One region of the Cupriavidus sp. CP313 genome, then DNA from elsewhere that is predicted to be linked to it. Evidence: predicted binding sites of a transcription regulator. Region 1 holds the regulator's gene; each other region holds the start of a gene.

Region 1 (5,593 bases):
CCCGGGGGCCGCGCACGCAGTGCCGGCATGCGCAGCCGGTCCGCACCAACCCGCACCAACGTACCCAGACGCCCTCAAGCAACCCCTGCCAACATGACTGCTTCCCTGACGACATCGTCCCGTCGACGCACCGCCCCGGCCCTGCTCGCCCTGGCCATGGCCTTCGGCCTGCTGGCCCAGCCCGCCCTGGCCGAGCGCGCGGACCGCGACAAGCCGATGGTGCTGGAGGCGGACAACGCCAGCTACGACGACGTCAAGCAGATCTATACGCTGACCGGCAACGTGGTGCTGACCAAGGGCACCATGATCCTGAAGTCAGACGCCGCCGAACTGCGCACCGACCCCGAGGGCTACCAGTTCGCGGTGGCCACCGCCAAGCCGGGCAAGCAGGCCTACATCCGGCAGAAGCGCGAAGGCGTCGACGAATACATCGACGGCTGGGGCGACCGCATCGAGTACGACGGCAAGCAAGAGTACTCCAAGCTGATCGGCAATGCCCGCATGGCGCGCCTGCAGGGCGCCAAGCAGGTCGACGAGATCCGCGGCGCGGTGCTGACCTACGACAGCCGCAAGGAGTTCTACACGGCCGCCGGCGGCGGTAGTGGCGACGCCACGGGCGCCAATCCGTCCGGCCGCGTGCGCGCGGTGCTGTCGCCGCGCCAGGACCAGAAGGCCGGCGCCACGGGCAACGGCGGCTCGCCGCTGGACCTGAAGCCGGCGCCCGCGCCTGCCAACAAACCCTGACGCCTGGCGCCGGCTTGCCTGCCCGCGCCAGAAACGCCTGAACGCCTGACTGTGCCTATGACCGATACCGCAACCATCGCCGACAAGCCTTCCGTCGAAGCCTCCGCCATCCTCCCCGGGGGCAGCACGCTGGTCGTGCGCCACCTGAAGAAGCGCTATGGCTCGCGCACGGTGGTCAAGGACGTCTCGCTCGACGTGAAGAGCGGCGAGGTGGTCGGCCTGCTCGGGCCCAACGGCGCGGGCAAGACCACGTCGTTCTACATGATCGTGGGCCTGGTGGCGCTGGACGAAGGCGATATCGTGCTCGACGGCGACCACATCAGCGGCCTGCCGATCCACGAGCGCGCGCGCATGGGGCTGTCGTACCTGCCGCAGGAAGCCTCGGTGTTCCGCAAGCTCAACGTCGAAGAAAACATCCGCGCGGTGCTGGAGCTTCAGGTGAACAACGGCAAGCCGCTGCCCAAGGCCGAGATCGAGCGCCGCCTGGATTCGCTGCTCGACGACCTGCAGATCGCGCACCTGCGCAACAACCCGGCGCTGTCGCTGTCGGGCGGCGAGCGCCGCCGCGTGGAAATCGCGCGCGCGCTGGCGTCGTCGCCGCGCTTCATCCTGCTGGACGAGCCCTTCGCCGGCGTGGACCCGATCGCCGTGGGCGAGATCCAGCGCATCGTCAGCTTCCTCAAGGCACGCAATATCGGCGTGCTGATCACCGACCACAACGTGCGCGAGACGCTCGGCATCTGCGACCACGCCTACATCATCAGCGAAGGCACGGTGCTGGCCGCGGGCCAGCCCGAGGAAATCATCGCCAATGACGCAGTGCGGCGCGTCTACCTGGGCGAGAACTTCCGCATGTGATGCAGCGGCCTGCCCTGGAGCGGCAGGCCTCTTCGCGGGCGCGCGTGGGCCCTCCCACAGCCAGCGGCGATCGGACCGCATAAGCGATAGCAATTTCCGTTCCAACAACGGATAGTTGCGCATAGAATAGGTCGCATGAAACCGTCGCTACAGCTCCGTCTTTCCCAGCATCTGGCCCTGACCCCGCAACTGCAGCAGTCAATCCGGCTGCTGCAGCTCTCTACGCTGGAACTGCAGCAAGAGGTCGAACAGGCGCTGACGGAAAACCCGCTGCTCGAGCGCGAGAACGACTGGATCGAAAGCCCGCTGCGCGTGGCGGCCGACGGCTCGGTCAACCTGCAGAGCGCACCGGCGCCCGCCCCGGCAGAGCCCCAGGGCAATGGCGAGGCCCGCGCCGACGGCGCGGGTGACGACGACAGCTATGGCGACAGCGGCAACGGCGACGACTATGGCAGCGGCGACTGGAGCCTGGACGACTTTGCCCGCCGCCCCCAGGGCGACGAGGACGAAAAAACGCCGATGCAGCTGCGCGAAGCCGAGCCCACGCTGCGCGAGTACCTGATGGAACAGCTCACGCCGCTGAAGGTCTCGGCGCGCGACAAGGGCCTGGCCATCTTCCTGATCGAATCGCTCGACGACGATGGCTACCTGAGCGCATCGCTTGAGGAGATCTGCACGGAGTTGCCGGAAGAACTCGAGTTCGAGATCGACGAAGTCCACGCGATCCTCACGCTGCTGCAGAGCTTCGACCCGCCCGGCGTGGGCGCGCGCAACGCCGCCGAGTGCCTGGCCCTGCAGTTGCGGCGCCTGACGCACCCGCAGCGCGAGCTGGCGCTGAACATCGTCACCAACCACCTGGAGTTGCTCGCAGTACGCGACTACACGCGGCTGAAGAAGGCGCTGCAGGTCGATGAAGTGGCGCTGAAGTCCGCACACGAACTGATCCGCTCGCTGGCGCCCTACCCCGGCCATGCATACAGCCGCCCGGAAGCCGACTTCGTGGTGCCGGACGTGTTCGTGCGCAAGGGTGGCGGCGGCTGGATCGCGCAGCTCAATCCGGATGTGATGCCGAGGCTGCGCATCAATGATATGTATGCACAAATCCTGCGTGGCGCGAAGGGTGAGTCCGGCACGGCCGGGCTGCAGCAGAAGCTGCAGGAGGCGCGCTGGCTGATCAAGAACATCCAGCAAAGGTTCGACACAATCCTGCGTGTCTCGCAGGCCATTGTCGAACGTCAAAAGAACTTTTTCAGTCACGGCGAAATCGCCATGCGCCCCTTGGTTTTGCGGGAGATTGCCGATACACTGGGTTTACACGAGTCAACCATCTCCCGGGTGACGACCAATAAATACATGGCAACGCCGATGGGTACTTTCGAACTGAAGTACTTCTTCGGCAGCCACGTGTCCACCGAAACCGGTGGCGCGGCTTCATCAACGGCCATCCGCGCCTTGATCAAGCAACTGATAGGAGCCGAAGACCCGAGGAATCCCCTTTCCGACAGTCGCATTGCCGAACTGCTGGGTGAGCAAGGCTTTGTTGTTGCGCGCCGCACTGTAGCCAAGTATCGCGAAGCCCTGAAGATCCCCGCAGTCAATCTCCGCAAGTCTTTGTAGCCGAGCCCACCGCCTGCCTGGTGAGGCTCTTTCAGAAGGAGAAGCGCTATGAACTTCAAGATCAGTGGACACCACCTGGACATCACGCCCCCTCTGCGTGAGTACGTGGAAACGAAGCTGGAGCGAATCGTCAGGCATTTCGATCAGGTCATTGGCGTTAGCGTGCTGCTCTCTGTCGACAACCACAAGGAAAAGGACCGGCGTCAGTACGCGGAAATCAATCTACATCTCAAGGGCAAGGACATCTTTGTCGAGGCGCATCACGAAGACCTATATGCAGCGATCGACGCACTCGTCGACAAGCTGGACCGTCAGGTGATCCGCTACAAGGATCGCGTGCAAGGCCACGACCGCGAAGCGGTCAAGTACCAGATGGCCGCAGCGCAAATGCAGCAATGACCGTGCCCGGCAGCCCCGCAGCGGGCTGCTGAATCAGGATTGAACAGGCAAGCCGCGCCACGAAGCGCGGCTTTTTTGCGCCCTCGCGTTCCGGGTTGCCGCCGGCATGCCGCGCCCGCACTGGCGGTGCGGCCCGGCTGTGGCGCCGGAGCCAACGCTTTTCACCCGAATGGGCAAGGGTGTTCGCAAGCGCTGCGCCAAGGTGTATGCTGCGCCATACAAAGAGAGGGAATCCTGGCCGCGCCCCGCATCGGTGCGCCGGCCCCCGGCCCGGAGGCACGATTGCATCACCATGTATCGTTCTGCACCGGCTTGCCCCGCTGCGCTGCACAATGCGGGGGTAGTCGCTGCTCTATAATGGGCCGGACGCCTCCGGCCAGGCCAACGGCAGCCCGGGGCCAGCCCACTGCCCGGCGGAACGATCCGCCCGCTAACTGAAATCCTGCGCATCGCCCATGAATCGTTTGGCCAAATTGCTGCCACCCGGCAACATCACCCTCGACGTCAGCGTCACCAGCAAGAAGCGTGTGTTCGAGCAGGCCGGGCTCCTCTTCGAGAACAACCATGGTGTGGCGCGCGCCATCGTGACGGACAACCTGTTCGCGCGCGAGTCGCTGGGATCGACCGGCCTGGGCGCCGGCGTGGCGATCCCGCACGGCCGCATCAAGGGCCTGAAGCAGCCGCTGGCCGCCTTCATGCGCCTGGCCGAGCCGATTCCGTTCGAATCGCCGGATGGCAAGCCGGTATCGCTGCTGATCTTCCTGCTGGTGCCCGAACAGGCTACCCAGCAGCACCTGGAAATCCTGTCAGAAATCGCGCAACTGCTTTCCGACCGCGACATGCGTGAAGGGCTGGCCACGCTGCCCACGCCCGATGCCGTCCATCAGTTGCTGATCGCATGGCATCCCTGATCCCCTGATCCCCCAGGCGGGCCGGCACCAGACCGGGCAGGCGCCAGGCGCTTAGCAAACCGCCCCACCAGTCATACCGCATGGAACTTACCGGCGTCACCTCCCAGTCCATCTTCGACGACAACGCGGCCGACATCAAACTCTCGTGGGTGGCCGGCCTGGAAGGCGCGGACCGCGCCTTCGACGTGGAGTTCGCCCGCGAAGCCACCTCCGCCGCCGACCTGGTGGGCCACCTGAACCTGATCCACCCCAACCGCATCCAGGTGCTCGGCAAGCCCGAGATCACTTATTACCAGCGGCTGGACGACGAGACCCGCAAGCGCCAGATGGGCGAGCTGATCCTGCTCGAGCCGCCCTTCCTGGTGATCGCCGACGGCATGGAGCCGCCGCCCGACCTGGAACTGCGCTGCACGCGCTCGTCCACGCCGCTATTCACCACGCCGGTGTCGTCGGCCGCGGTGATCGACCACCTGCGCCTGTACCTGTCGCGCATCTCCGCGCCGCGCGTGACCATGCACGGGGTATTCCTCGACATCCTGGGCATGGGCGTGCTGATCATGGGCGAATCGGGCCTGGGCAAGAGCGAACTTGGCCTGGAACTGATCTCGCGCGGCCACGGGCTGGTGGCCGACGATGCCGTGGACTTCGTGCGCCTGGGGCCGGATTTCATCGAAGGCCGCTGCCCGCCGCTGCTGCAGAACCTGCTTGAAGTACGCGGCCTGGGCCTGCTCGACATCAAGACCATCTTCGGTGAGACCGCAGTGCGCCGGAAGATGAAGATCAAGCTGGTGGTGCAGTTGGTGCGCCGCAACGACGGCGAGTTCGAGCGGCTGCCGCTCGATTCGCAATACCTGGACGTGCTGGGCCTGCCGATCCACATGGTCAAGATCCAGGTGGCGGCCGGGCGCAACCTGGCCGTACTGGTCGAGGCCGCGGTGCGCAACACCATCCTGCGCCTGCGCGGCATCGATACGCTGCGCGACTTCATGGACCGGCAGCGCGCCGCGATGCAGGCCGATGCGGTTTCGCGCGGCCAGGGCCGCCTGCTCTGAGCGCCAGCGTTT
Region 2 (5,593 bases), 170 kb from region 1:
TGCGGTGCGCGCGATCATGGTCGGCGTAGGCAGCAGGTGGACGGCGGCGATGTGGGCGGGCAACAACTCTGCCGCATTGGCCGGCGTAATGGTGGCCTGGCCGGCAGCATCGGCGTGCGCATGCTGGCGGAACCAGAAGCGCGGCATCGGCAAGGCGTTGCGGCCTTCGCTGCTAGCATATTCGCGGGCTTCGGCGCGGCGGTAGTCTTGCCACATGGTGGCCAGTACGACCGCAGCCACCACGACAAACGCGATCGCCAGCCCCCGTGCCACTGGCATCGGCACGCGCCAACGCCCGAAGCCCGACGGCTCCAGCCAACCGAGCATGAAGCAGAACGGCAGGAAGAAATAGAGGTAATGCAGCGGGTATTCGAGCATCGAATGCGCGCACAGCATGGCCAGCCAGGTGAGTATCAGCACGGTCTGCTTGCGCTCTTCGCTATCGCCGTGCCACAGGCGAACGCGAACCACGCGCCATAGCCAGGCCAGCAGGATCAGGCCGACGCCTGCGGTGCCGACGATGCCCGTCTTCGCAAGCAGGTCGAGGATGGCGTTGTGGGCGTGCAGGGACATCTCCACCTTCACGCCGACTTGCTGCATCTGCTGGAATTGCGCCCAGCCGAACTCGCCCCAGCCGACGCCGAACCAGGGGTGAGCACGGAACATTGCCAGCGCATGCGTCCACAGCGCGCCGCGCGCGGACATCTGGTCTTCGGCTTCGAGTTGCGCGATGGTGTCGAACAGGCGCCAGTCGAACGCTTGTCCTGCCGCGCGGATCGTAGGCTGCAGGATCAGCAGCATCGCCACCATCGCTACTGCAGCTACGACCAACCCGACCGGACGTTGCATAGGATCCGAGTCACGTCGAGCGCCTCGCGCCAGCCACGCCGCGGCCAGCGCGTAGAAGGCAGCCAGGCCAACATGCAGCACGCCGGTGCGCGAGCCGGACAGCACGATGCCGCTTTCCAGCAAGGCCACGGCGGCGAGCCACATCGGGAAACGCAAGCGGCCACGCGAGGCCAGCCACACTGACGCCACCAACGCCAGGCCTTCAACGGTGGCCTGGTGGTTGGGCTGGTTCAGGTTGCCCCACAGGCGGCGGTTGTTGTCGTAGAAGTAGGTGGAGACTAAGCCGAAAGCGCGGGGCTCGAGGTGGAAAAGCTGCACCCATTGCGTGACGGTGCCTAGCAGACCGGCGATTAGGAAGGCCGTGGCGAGGGTGTCGCCGATGTTCTGAGTGGATGCCGCAGGCGTGCCTCGGTACGACCATACCGCGCATGTCACCGTTGCGCCTAAGAACAGCGTGAGGATGGTGGTAACGCGGCTACCGGTGATGTCGTGGTGGCCAGTGGCGCCCAATACAAGGCCGACGGCGACCAGCCAGAGAAACAGCAGTGACACCCACGGCAGCGACACGGCAGGCGATGCCCCGGGGCGGCGACGCACATGGATCGCGAGGACGGCGAGCGCGCAGAGCGCGGCTGTCCATTCGCCATAGAACGTCGCAAGCGGTAGCGTGTGCCGGGAGACTAGCAGCGGGACGACGATTGCTGCGATGAGGGCGGCCGACGGTAGGAAGGGCCTGGACGGCTGCATCGGGGCGCCTGTTTAGGGGAAAAGGCGCATGATAGCTTGGGGCGTAGACAAGGAAAAAGCGCCCGAAGGCGCTTTTTCTACGCAAGCCAGCACGTGCGATCAGGGGCAATCGCCCGAACCCGGCTTGAAGGCACGCGAGATATTCGCTGCAGTGCAAGTCGAACCCGAATTCGTCCACGTCAAAGCGTTGCTGTTAGCGACGTACGTGGGCGTATCAACGATAGTAAGAGCAACGCCTGCTGCGTCGGTGGCGCCTGTGGTCACTGTGATAGCGCCATCGACGACCGCCGTCGCAGTTGCCACGGTGATATTCTTCGTTACGTTGATACTGGGGATACCGTTGGCGCCCGAATCGCAAGCCGTAAGAGCCCCCAGTTCTTGGTAGCACATTGAGACGGCAGTTTTGACAGCAGCCAGTTCCGACATTGCACCGGACGCACGAGTGCGCGAAGTGTAGTCACTGTATTGCGGAATAGCGATAGCAGCCAAAATACCAATGATCGCCACCACGATCATCAGTTCGATCAGCGTAAAGCCCTTCTGGACACGACGGCCCAGTTTCTTCAGTTGTTGTACCCGTTGCATGATTTGACCCCTCGAAGAGATTTTAGTTGAGCGTTGCACGTCTTCGGTTTCGTGACGCGGGGACTATTGAGCAGTAAGCGTGCCAGCAGCATCCCCCATCCGTAGGGGGTGAAAAGCGACAAATTTCGTCACCCATCAGGGGGATGCTCGCCAGTTGCGCCAAAATTTGTCACTCAGGCCCGCTATCACAGGTCAAACCGACAAAATGTGCGATCACTCACATGAGTTAGTTGGCTAAGGCACCGACGGCCGCCGTGCCGGCGCGCCAACGAAAAAGGGCGGCCAGATGGCCGCCCTTCTCGCTTGGGCGGAACCTCGTCAGGCTGCCTGTACCGACCGGCGACGCAGCAGCTTGCCCATGATCACCACCAGGATCGCGCCGGCGGCGCCGAATACCAGGTGGGCGTGCGGCACGTGGACTTCGAACCAGGCGGCGTCGACCGGGTCGCTGACCAGCATTTCGCCGGCCAGGTAGCCCAGCAGCGCGGCGCCCAGCACGATGATGACCGGGAAGCGCTCCATGACCTTCAGCAACAGCGTGCTGCCGAACACGATCAGCGGGATCGACAGGCCCAGACCGATGATCAGCAGCATCAGCTGGCTGCCCTCGGGACCCTTCTGCGCAGCGGCGGCCACGGCCACCACGTTGTCGAGCGACATCACCAGGTCCGCGATCAGGATGGTGCGGATGGCGGCCCAGATATTGTCCTTGCCGTCGTGACCTTCCTCGTCGTCATCGCCGGTCAGCAGTTGCACGCCGATGTAGACCAGCAACAAGGCGCCGACGATCTTCAGGTACGGCAGGCTCAGCAGCTTGACCGCGGCCACGGTCAGCACCACGCGCATGATGATGGCGGCGGCGCTGCCCCAGAAGATGGCTTTCTTCTGCTGGGCGGGCGGCAGGTTGCGCGAGGCGAGCGCGATCACCACCGCGTTGTCGCCGGACAGGATGATATTGGTCAGGATGATCGATCCCAACGCAATCCAGAAAGTGGTGGAAGACAGCAGTTCCACAGCAGGGCTCCTCGATTTTTTTAGGTGGCAACCCCGTCATCTGACGGGGTTTCGGATGTCTCAAAACACGAACATGACTGTTTACCTGACGAACCTTTCGATTGGATTTCAATCTTGTAATGTTTCGCCTAGGGGTATCCCTGAACCTGTCCGCCAGAAAGACAATGCCCCCGCGCGGGCGGGGGCATTGAGATGCTTGTCATTCCCGCGCAGGCGGGAACGGCAGGCCTGGTTACAGCATTGCCTTCAGCAGGCGGCCCATCTCCGACGGGTTCTTGGTCACCTTGATGCCGCAGGCTTCCATGATTTCCAGCTTGGCCTGGGCGGTATCGGCACCGCCCGAGATCAGCGCGCCGGCGTGGCCCATGCGCTTGCCCGGAGGCGCGGTCACGCCAGCGATGAAGCCAACCACCGGCTTCTTCATGTTTTCCTTGATCCAGTAAGCCGCGTTGGCTTCGTCCGGACCGCCGATCTCACCGATCATGACCACGGCGTCCGTTTCCGGATCGTCGTTGAACATCTTCATCACGTCGATGTGCTTCAGGCCGTTGATGGGGTCGCCACCAATGCCGACAGCCGACGACTGGCCCAGGCCCAGCGCGGTCAGCTGGCCCACAGCTTCGTACGTCAGCGTGCCCGAGCGCGACACCACGCCGATGCGGCCCTTCTTGTGGATGTGGCCCGGCATGATGCCGATCTTGATTTCGTCCGGCGTGATCAGGCCCGGGCAGTTCGGTCCCAGCAGCAGGGTCTTCTTCTTCTCGCGGCGCATGCGGTCCTTGACTTCCATCATGTCGCGCACGGGGATGCCTTCGGTAATGCAGACCACCAGGTCCAGGTCGGCGTCAACGGCTTCCCAGATCGCGGCAGCGGCGCCTGCGGGCGGCACGTAGATGACCGACACGGTGGCGCCGGTCTGGGCCTTGGCGTCCTTGACGCTGGCGTAGATGGGAATGCCTTCGAAGTCTTCGCCGGCCTTCTTCGGGTTCACGCCTGCTACGAAGGCGTTCTTGCCGTTGGCGTAGTCGCGGCAGCCACGGGTGTGGAACTGGCCGGTCTTGCCGGTGATGCCCTGGGTGATGACCTTGGTGTCTTTGTTGATCAGAATCGACATGCTGTAATCCTTTGCTTGGCTACGAGCGGCGCGCGCAAGGGCGCATCAAAGCGCCTGCGCACCGCCCGCGTTCGCGTATGGTTGCGTTCGTGCGACGGCTTACTTGCCAGCGGCAGCGGCCACCACCTTCTGGGCGGCTTCTTCCATCGTGTCGGCCGAGATGATGGGCAGGCCCGAGTCGGCCAGCATCTTCTTGCCGAGGTCTTCGTTGGTGCCCTTCATGCGCACGACCAGCGGCACCGTCAGGTGCACGGCCTTGGAAGCGGAGATCACGCCTTCGGCGATCACGTCGCAACGCATGATGCCGCCGAAGATGTTGACCAAGATGGCCTCCACGTTCGGGTTGCTCAGCATCAGCTTGAAGGCTTCGGTCACCTTCTCGGTGGTGGCACCGCCGCCCACGTCGAGGAAGTTGGCCGGCTCGCCGCCGAACAGCTTGATGGTGTCCATGGTGGCCATGGCCAGGCCGGCGCCGTTCACCAGGCAGCCGATGTTGCCGTCCAGCGAGATGTAGGCCAGGTCGAACTTCGAGGCTTCGATTTCGTTGGCGTCTTCTTCATCCAGGTCGCGGTAGGCAACGATTTCCGGGTGACGGAACAGCGCGTTCGAGTCGAAGTTGAACTTGGCGTCCAGCGCGATGACCTTGCCGTCGCCGGTCAGGATCAGCGGGTTGATTTCAGCCAGCGAAGCGTCGGTTTCATAGAACGCCTTGTACAGGCCTTGCAGGGCCTGGCGGGCTTGCGCCACGCTCGCGTCGGGCACGCCGATCTTGCGGGCGATGTCGTCGGCTTCAGCGTCGGTCAGGCCGACCGACGGCTCGATGATCAGGGTGTGGATCTTTTCCGGGCTGTGGGCAGCGACTTCTTCGATGTCCATGCCGCCTTCGCTCGAGGCCATCAGCGCGACCTTCTGCGAAACACGGTCCACCACCAGCGAAACGTACAGTTCCTTCTTGATGTCGGCGCCTTCTTCGATCAGCAGGCGGTTGACCTTCTTGCCTTCCGGGCCGGTCTGGTGCGTGACCAGCTGCATGCCCAGGATGTTCGAGGCGTAGGTCTTGACGTCGTCGATGCTCTTGGCAACCTTCACGCCGCCGCCCTTGCCGCGGCCACCCGCATGAATCTGGGCCTTGACGACCCACACCGGGCCGCCGAGCGTTTCTGCGGCCTTCAGGGCCTCGTCAACCGAGAACGCGGGGATGCCGCGCGGAACCGGCACATTGTATTTGCGCAGGATTTCCTTGCCTTGATACTCATGGATATTCATGCGTGTTTCCTTTCGGGT
Region 3 (5,593 bases), on a different contig from region 1:
CCGTTTCATGAGCCGATCATCATGGTCGTTCTGGCCGGCGTCGCCCTGGGCGGGGCCGCGCTGCTAGGCGCGATCACCTATTTCAAGAAGTGGGGCTACCTCTGGAACGAGTGGTTCACCTCGGTCGACCACAAGAAGATCGGCGTGATGTACTGCCTGGTCGCCCTGGTCATGCTGCTGCGCGGCTTTTCCGACGCGATCATGATGCGCGCCCAACTGGCGCTCGCCACCAATGGCGCGACCGGCGTGCTGCCGCCTGAGCACTACGACCAGATCTTCACCGCCCACGGCGTGATCATGATCTTCTTCGTGGCCATGCCGCTGATGACCGGCCTGATGAACCTGGTCGTGCCGCTGCAGATCGGCGCGCGCGACGTGGCCTTCCCGTTCCTGAACACGCTCTCCTTCTGGCTGTTCGTGGCGGGCGCCATGCTGGTCAACGTCTCGCTGGGCGTCGGTGAATTCGCCAAGACTGGCTGGCTGGCCTACCCGCCGCTGTCGGGGCTGGACTACAGCCCGGGGGTAGGGGTGGACTATTACCTCTGGAGCTTGCAGATCTCGGGCCTGGGCACCTTGCTCACCGGCGTGAACTTCCTGGTGACGATCCTGCGCATGCGCGCGCCGGGCATGACGCTGATGCGCATGCCGGTGTTCACCTGGACCGCGCTGTGCACCAACGTGCTGATCGTGGCCGCCTTCCCGGTGCTGACCGTGACCCTGGCGCTGCTGGGCCTGGACCGCTACGTCGGTACGCACTTCTTCACGAACGACGGTGGCGGCAACGCCATGATGTACGTGAACCTGATCTGGATCTGGGGCCACCCCGAGGTGTACATCCTGATCCTGCCGGCGTTCGGCATCTTCTCTGAAGTGATCGCCACGTTCTCGGGCAAGAAGCTGTTCGGCTACAAGGGCATGGTGTACGCGACCGCCGCGATCATGGTGCTGTCGTTCATCGTGTGGCTGCACCACTTCTTCACGATGGGTTCGGGCGCCAACGTCAACGCTTTCTTCGGCATCACGACCATGATCATCTCCATCCCGACCGGGGTGAAGATCTTCAACTGGCTGTTCACCATGTACCGCGGCCGGGTCCAGATGACCACGCCGGTGCTGTGGACGCTGGGTTTCATGATCACCTTCGTGATCGGCGGCATGACCGGCGTGCTGATGGCCGTGCCGGCTGCTGACTTCGTGCTGCACAACAGCCTGTTCCTGATCGCCCACTTCCACAACGTGATCATCGGCGGCGTGCTGTTCGGCTACCTGGCCGGCATCACCTACTGGTGGCCGAAGGCGTTCGGCTTCAAGCTGAACGAGCGCCTGGGCAAGTACGCCTTCTGGTGCTGGCTGGTGGGCTTCTACTTCGCCTTCATGCCGCTGTACGTGCTGGGCCTGATGGGCATGACCCGCCGCCTGAACCACACCGACAACCCGGCCTGGACGCCGTGGCTGTACCTGGCCGTGGTCGGCGTGGTGTTCGTGGCGCTGGGCATCTTCTTCCAGGTGCTGCAGATCGTGGTGTCGATCCGCGACCGCAAGAAGCTGGCCGACGTGACCGGCGACCCGTGGGGCGGCCGCACCCTGGAGTGGGCCACCTCGTCGCCGCCGCCGTTCTACAACTTCGCGCACACCCCGGTGGTGCGTGACCTGGACGCGTTCGCCGACATGAAGGCCCGCGGCGAGACCCTGCCGACCGAAGGCTACGAGAAGATCCACATGCCCAAGAACACGGGCGCGGGCTTCATTATCGGCGCCTTCAGCCTGGTGTTCGGCTTTGCCCTGACCTGGCATATCTGGTGGATGGCCGCGGTTGGCCTGGTGGGCATGATCTGGGCGTTCATCCACCGCAGCAACGACGACCACATCGACTACTACGTGCCGGCCACCGAGGTCGAGCAGATTGAAACGCGCCAACTGCAGCGCATTGCTTCGCAGGCCTAAGAACCATGTCGACTCAAGTCCTAGACCGCATCCCCGCGCAGGCAGGCGCCTCGGCTCACGCTGACGCGCACGGCCATGACCATGCGCACCACGATACCAGTGCCAATACGGTGTATGGCTTCTGGATCTACCTGATGAGCGACTGCATCATCTTCGCCGGACTGTTCGCGGCCTTTGCCGTGCTGCGCGGCGAACTGGCAGGCGGCCCGTCGGCGAAGGAGCTGTTCGAGCTCAACTACGTGCTGGTGGAGACCTTCATCCTGCTGTTCTCCTCGATCACGTACGGCATGGCGATGATCTCGCTGCAGAACCGCAGCCTGAGCCGCGTGCAGGTGTGGCTCGGCGTCACGTTCCTGCTGGGCCTGGCCTTCATGGCGATGGAAATCAACGAGTTCCATCACCTGATCGCCGAAGGCGCCGGCCCGGGCCGCAGCGCGTTCCTGTCGTCGTTCTTCACCCTGGTCGGCACCCACGGCCTGCACGTTGCCAGCGGCATGCTGTGGATGATCGTGCTGATGTGGCAGCTGTCGAAGAAGGGCATCACCCCGACCCTGACCAAGCGCCTGACCTGCCTGTCGCTGTTCTGGCACTTCCTGGACGTGGTCTGGATCGGCGTGTTTACCGTGGTCTACCTGATGGGACATCTGTGATGGCACAACACAACGCACCGGCGGCGCACGGCGCCCACGACTCGCACGATTCGCACGCGGGCCACGACACCCACGCCAGCTTCAAGTCGTACGCGATCGGCTTCATCCTGGCCGTGATCCTGACCGTGATCCCGTTCAAGCTCGTGATGGACGGCAGCATGGACAAGGGCAAGATCCTGTGGATCATCCTCGGCATGGCCGTGGTTCAGATGCTGGTCCACCTGAAGTACTTCCTGCACCTGGACACGTCGTCCGAGCAGCGCAGCAACGTGATCGCGCTGCTGTTCACGGCGCTGATCCTGGTGATCGTGGTGGCAGGTTCGCTGTGGATCATGCACAACCTGAACACCAACATGATGGCGATGTAAGGACTGGCGTCTTGGCATCGAGAGCGGGGCCCCGAAAGGGGCCCCGTTTTTTTTTAACCGTCGCCAGCCTTGGGGCATGGTGCCCGGCCCTGGTGCGGGGGTGCGCAGCGGCTGGCGCCTTTCACATGCCGCCCGCACGGAATTGCACCGATGCACGGGAGTGGTGCGCGCGCCGCCCGCACTGCTCTGGTGCGGATACGCGATCGTGGGCGGCGGTAGTGCCTGCGCGCCGCGCCAGCACGCCGTCTGCCGCCGGCGCGGCGGGTATCAGGCGGTTTGTCTCCATGGCACGCTAGTTGCAGATACATCACCCGGGGAGCGTAGTCCCTGACCAACACCACAAACGGGAGCTGCAAATGCAACGACGTGACATGCTGAAGCTGACGGCGATCGCCGCCGCGGCAATGATCGGTACCAGCCCGCTGGCCATGGCGCAGTCCAAGGAACCGATCAAGGTCGGTATCCTGCACTCGCTGTCCGGCACGATGGCCATTTCGGAGACGTCGCTGAAGGACGTGGCCCTGATGACCATTGATGAGATCAACAAGAGCGGCGGCGTGCTGGGGCGCAAGCTGGAGCCGGTGGTGGTGGACCCCGCCTCGAACTGGCCGCTGTTCGCGGAAAAGGCGCGCCAGCTGATCACCAAGGACAAGGTCGCGGTGACCTTCGGCTGCTGGACCTCGGTGTCGCGCAAGTCGGTGCTGCCGGTCTATGAAGAGCTGAACTCGCTGCTGTTCTACCCGGTGCAGTATGAAGGCGAAGAGATGTCGAAGAACGTCTTCTACACCGGTGCAGCGCCCAACCAGCAGGCCATTCCGGCGGTGGAATACCTGATGAGCAAGGAAGGCGGCGGCGCCAAGCGCTTCTACCTGCTGGGCACGGACTACGTCTACCCGCGCACAACCAACAAGATCCTGCGCGCCTTCCTGAAGAGCAAGGGCGTGGCCGACAAGGACATCGAAGAGGTCTACACCCCGTTTGGCCACAGCGACTACCAGACCATCGTCGCCAATATCAAGAAGTTCTCGCAGGGCGGCAAGACCGCGGTGATCTCCACCATCAACGGCGACTCCAACGTGCCGTTCTACAAGGAGCTGGGCAACGCCGGGCTGAAGGCCAAGGATGTGCCGGTGGTGGCGTTCTCTGTGGGTGAGGAGGAGCTGCGCGGCATCGATACCAAGCCGCTGGTGGGCCACCTGGCCGCGTGGAACTACTTCATGTCGGTCAAGAACCCCGAGAACGACGCCTTCCGCAAACAGTGGGCGGCATGGGTCAAGGCCAACAACCTGCCCGGCGGCGACAAGCGTGTGACCAACGACCCGATGGAAGCCACCTACGTGGGCATCCACATGTGGGCGCAGGCCGTGAAGAAGGCCGGCACCACCGACACCAACAAGGTGCGCGCCGCCATGTACGGCCAGACCTTCAAGGCACCGGACGGCTTCACGCTGACCATGGGCGAGAACCACCACCTGTACAAGCCGGTGATGATCGGCGAAGTGAAGGGCGACGGCCAGTTCTCGGTGGTGTGGAAGACGCCGAAGGCGGTGCGTGCGCAGCCGTGGAGCCCGTTCATCGCGGGTAACGAAGGCAAGCCGGACAAGGTGATGTAAGCGGACGCCAGTCCGGCTCCCTGACGATGGCTTCCTTCTCCCGCAAGGCGGGGGAGGGGGGTGCATCGGCCCCTTTCGCACACCAGAACTACAAGGCGCTGAAGCGCCGCCACTGCGCCAGCCACTATGCCCAAACTACTTCCGACAATGGCCATGCCATGGCTGCGCGCCCTGCTGGCGGCGCTGCTGCTGGCGGCTGCGCCGTGGGCCGCGGCACTGACGCAGGCCGACCTGAAGCCGCTGGCAGAAGACGATTTCGATGCCAAGACCGCCGCGCTGGCCGCACTGGCCAAGGCACCCCCGGCGGAAGCCGGCCCGATCCTGAAGGCCTTGCAGGACGACGTGCTGCAATACGCAGCGTCGGTCGGCATGGTGCGCCAGGACGGCGACAAGACCGTCGATGCCATTACCGGCAAGCCGGTCGCGGTGAAAGCCGACGAACTGGAGTCCCTGACCCTGAACAACAGCCTGCGCGCGCTGGTCGACAGCGCCGCCAGCAGCCTGCTGCTGCAGTCGCCCGATATCGCGGTGCGCGCGCAGGCCATCGCCACGCTGCGCGCCCAGCCGGAAAGCGCCTCGCGCGCCGCGGTCGAAGCCGCGCGCAAGAACGAGGCCGATGCAGGCCTGCGCACCAGCCTGGACGTGATCTGGGCCAACCTGGTGCTGGCCGAGCCGGCCGATCCGGCAGCGCATGACGCGCGGCTTGAAGCCATCCGCATCCTCGGCAGCGACAGCAACCCGCAGAGCCGCCAGAAGCTGGCGCCGCTGGTGGAGCGCGACAGCGCCGGCAACTACCGCGAGCCCGATGCCGACGTGCGCCTGGCCGCGCAGCAGGCGCTGGACACGCTGCGCAGCGACCAGCGCCGCGCCGAGCTGATCGGCAACCTGTTCGCCGGGCTGAGCCTGGGCAGCGTGCTGTTGCTGGCCGCGCTCGGGCTGGCCATTACCTATGGCCTGATCGGCGTCATCAATATGGCGCACGGCGAATTCCTGATGATCGGCGCCTATGCCACCTATG

What was found. Region 1 encodes sigma-54, which starts transcription at its own class of promoters, with help from an activator protein. Its sites were predicted from a motif close to TGGCANGNAANCTGCTTT; they were not measured.
Region 2: a site for sigma-54 is predicted at 2,249-2,266, ahead of ACW4E8_RS02680 (pilin). Genes of this name have one in related genera too.
Region 3: a site for sigma-54 is predicted at 3,248-3,265, ahead of urtA (urea ABC transporter substrate-binding protein). Genes of this name have one in related genera too.

What each region holds. Positions count from the first base shown of each region.
Region 1 covers NZ_JBSVZB010000002.1:273,895-279,487, forward strand. Annotated here, with positions in the region: gene lptA (lipopolysaccharide transport periplasmic protein LptA) at 94-744, shown strand; gene lptB (LPS export ABC transporter ATP-binding protein) at 802-1,602, shown strand; gene ACW4E8_RS03500 (RNA polymerase factor sigma-54) at 1,738-3,219, shown strand; gene hpf (ribosome hibernation-promoting factor, HPF/YfiA family) at 3,268-3,618, shown strand; gene ptsN (PTS IIA-like nitrogen regulatory protein PtsN) at 4,074-4,529, shown strand; gene hprK (HPr(Ser) kinase/phosphatase) at 4,610-5,581, shown strand.
Region 2 covers NZ_JBSVZB010000002.1:103,445-109,037, forward strand. Annotated here, with positions in the region: gene ACW4E8_RS02675 (PglL family O-oligosaccharyltransferase) at 1-1,596, opposite strand, end outside; gene ACW4E8_RS02680 (pilin) at 1,696-2,181, opposite strand; gene ACW4E8_RS02685 (TerC family protein) at 2,500-3,195, opposite strand; gene sucD (succinate--CoA ligase subunit alpha) at 3,428-4,309, opposite strand; gene sucC (ADP-forming succinate--CoA ligase subunit beta) at 4,409-5,575, opposite strand.
Region 3 covers NZ_JBSVZB010000004.1:375,940-381,532, reverse strand. Annotated here, with positions in the region: gene cyoB (cytochrome o ubiquinol oxidase subunit I) at 1-1,944, shown strand, start outside; gene cyoC (cytochrome o ubiquinol oxidase subunit III) at 1,950-2,594, shown strand; gene cyoD (cytochrome o ubiquinol oxidase subunit IV) at 2,594-2,962, shown strand; gene urtA (urea ABC transporter substrate-binding protein) at 3,319-4,575, shown strand; gene urtB (urea ABC transporter permease subunit UrtB) at 4,723-5,593, shown strand, end outside.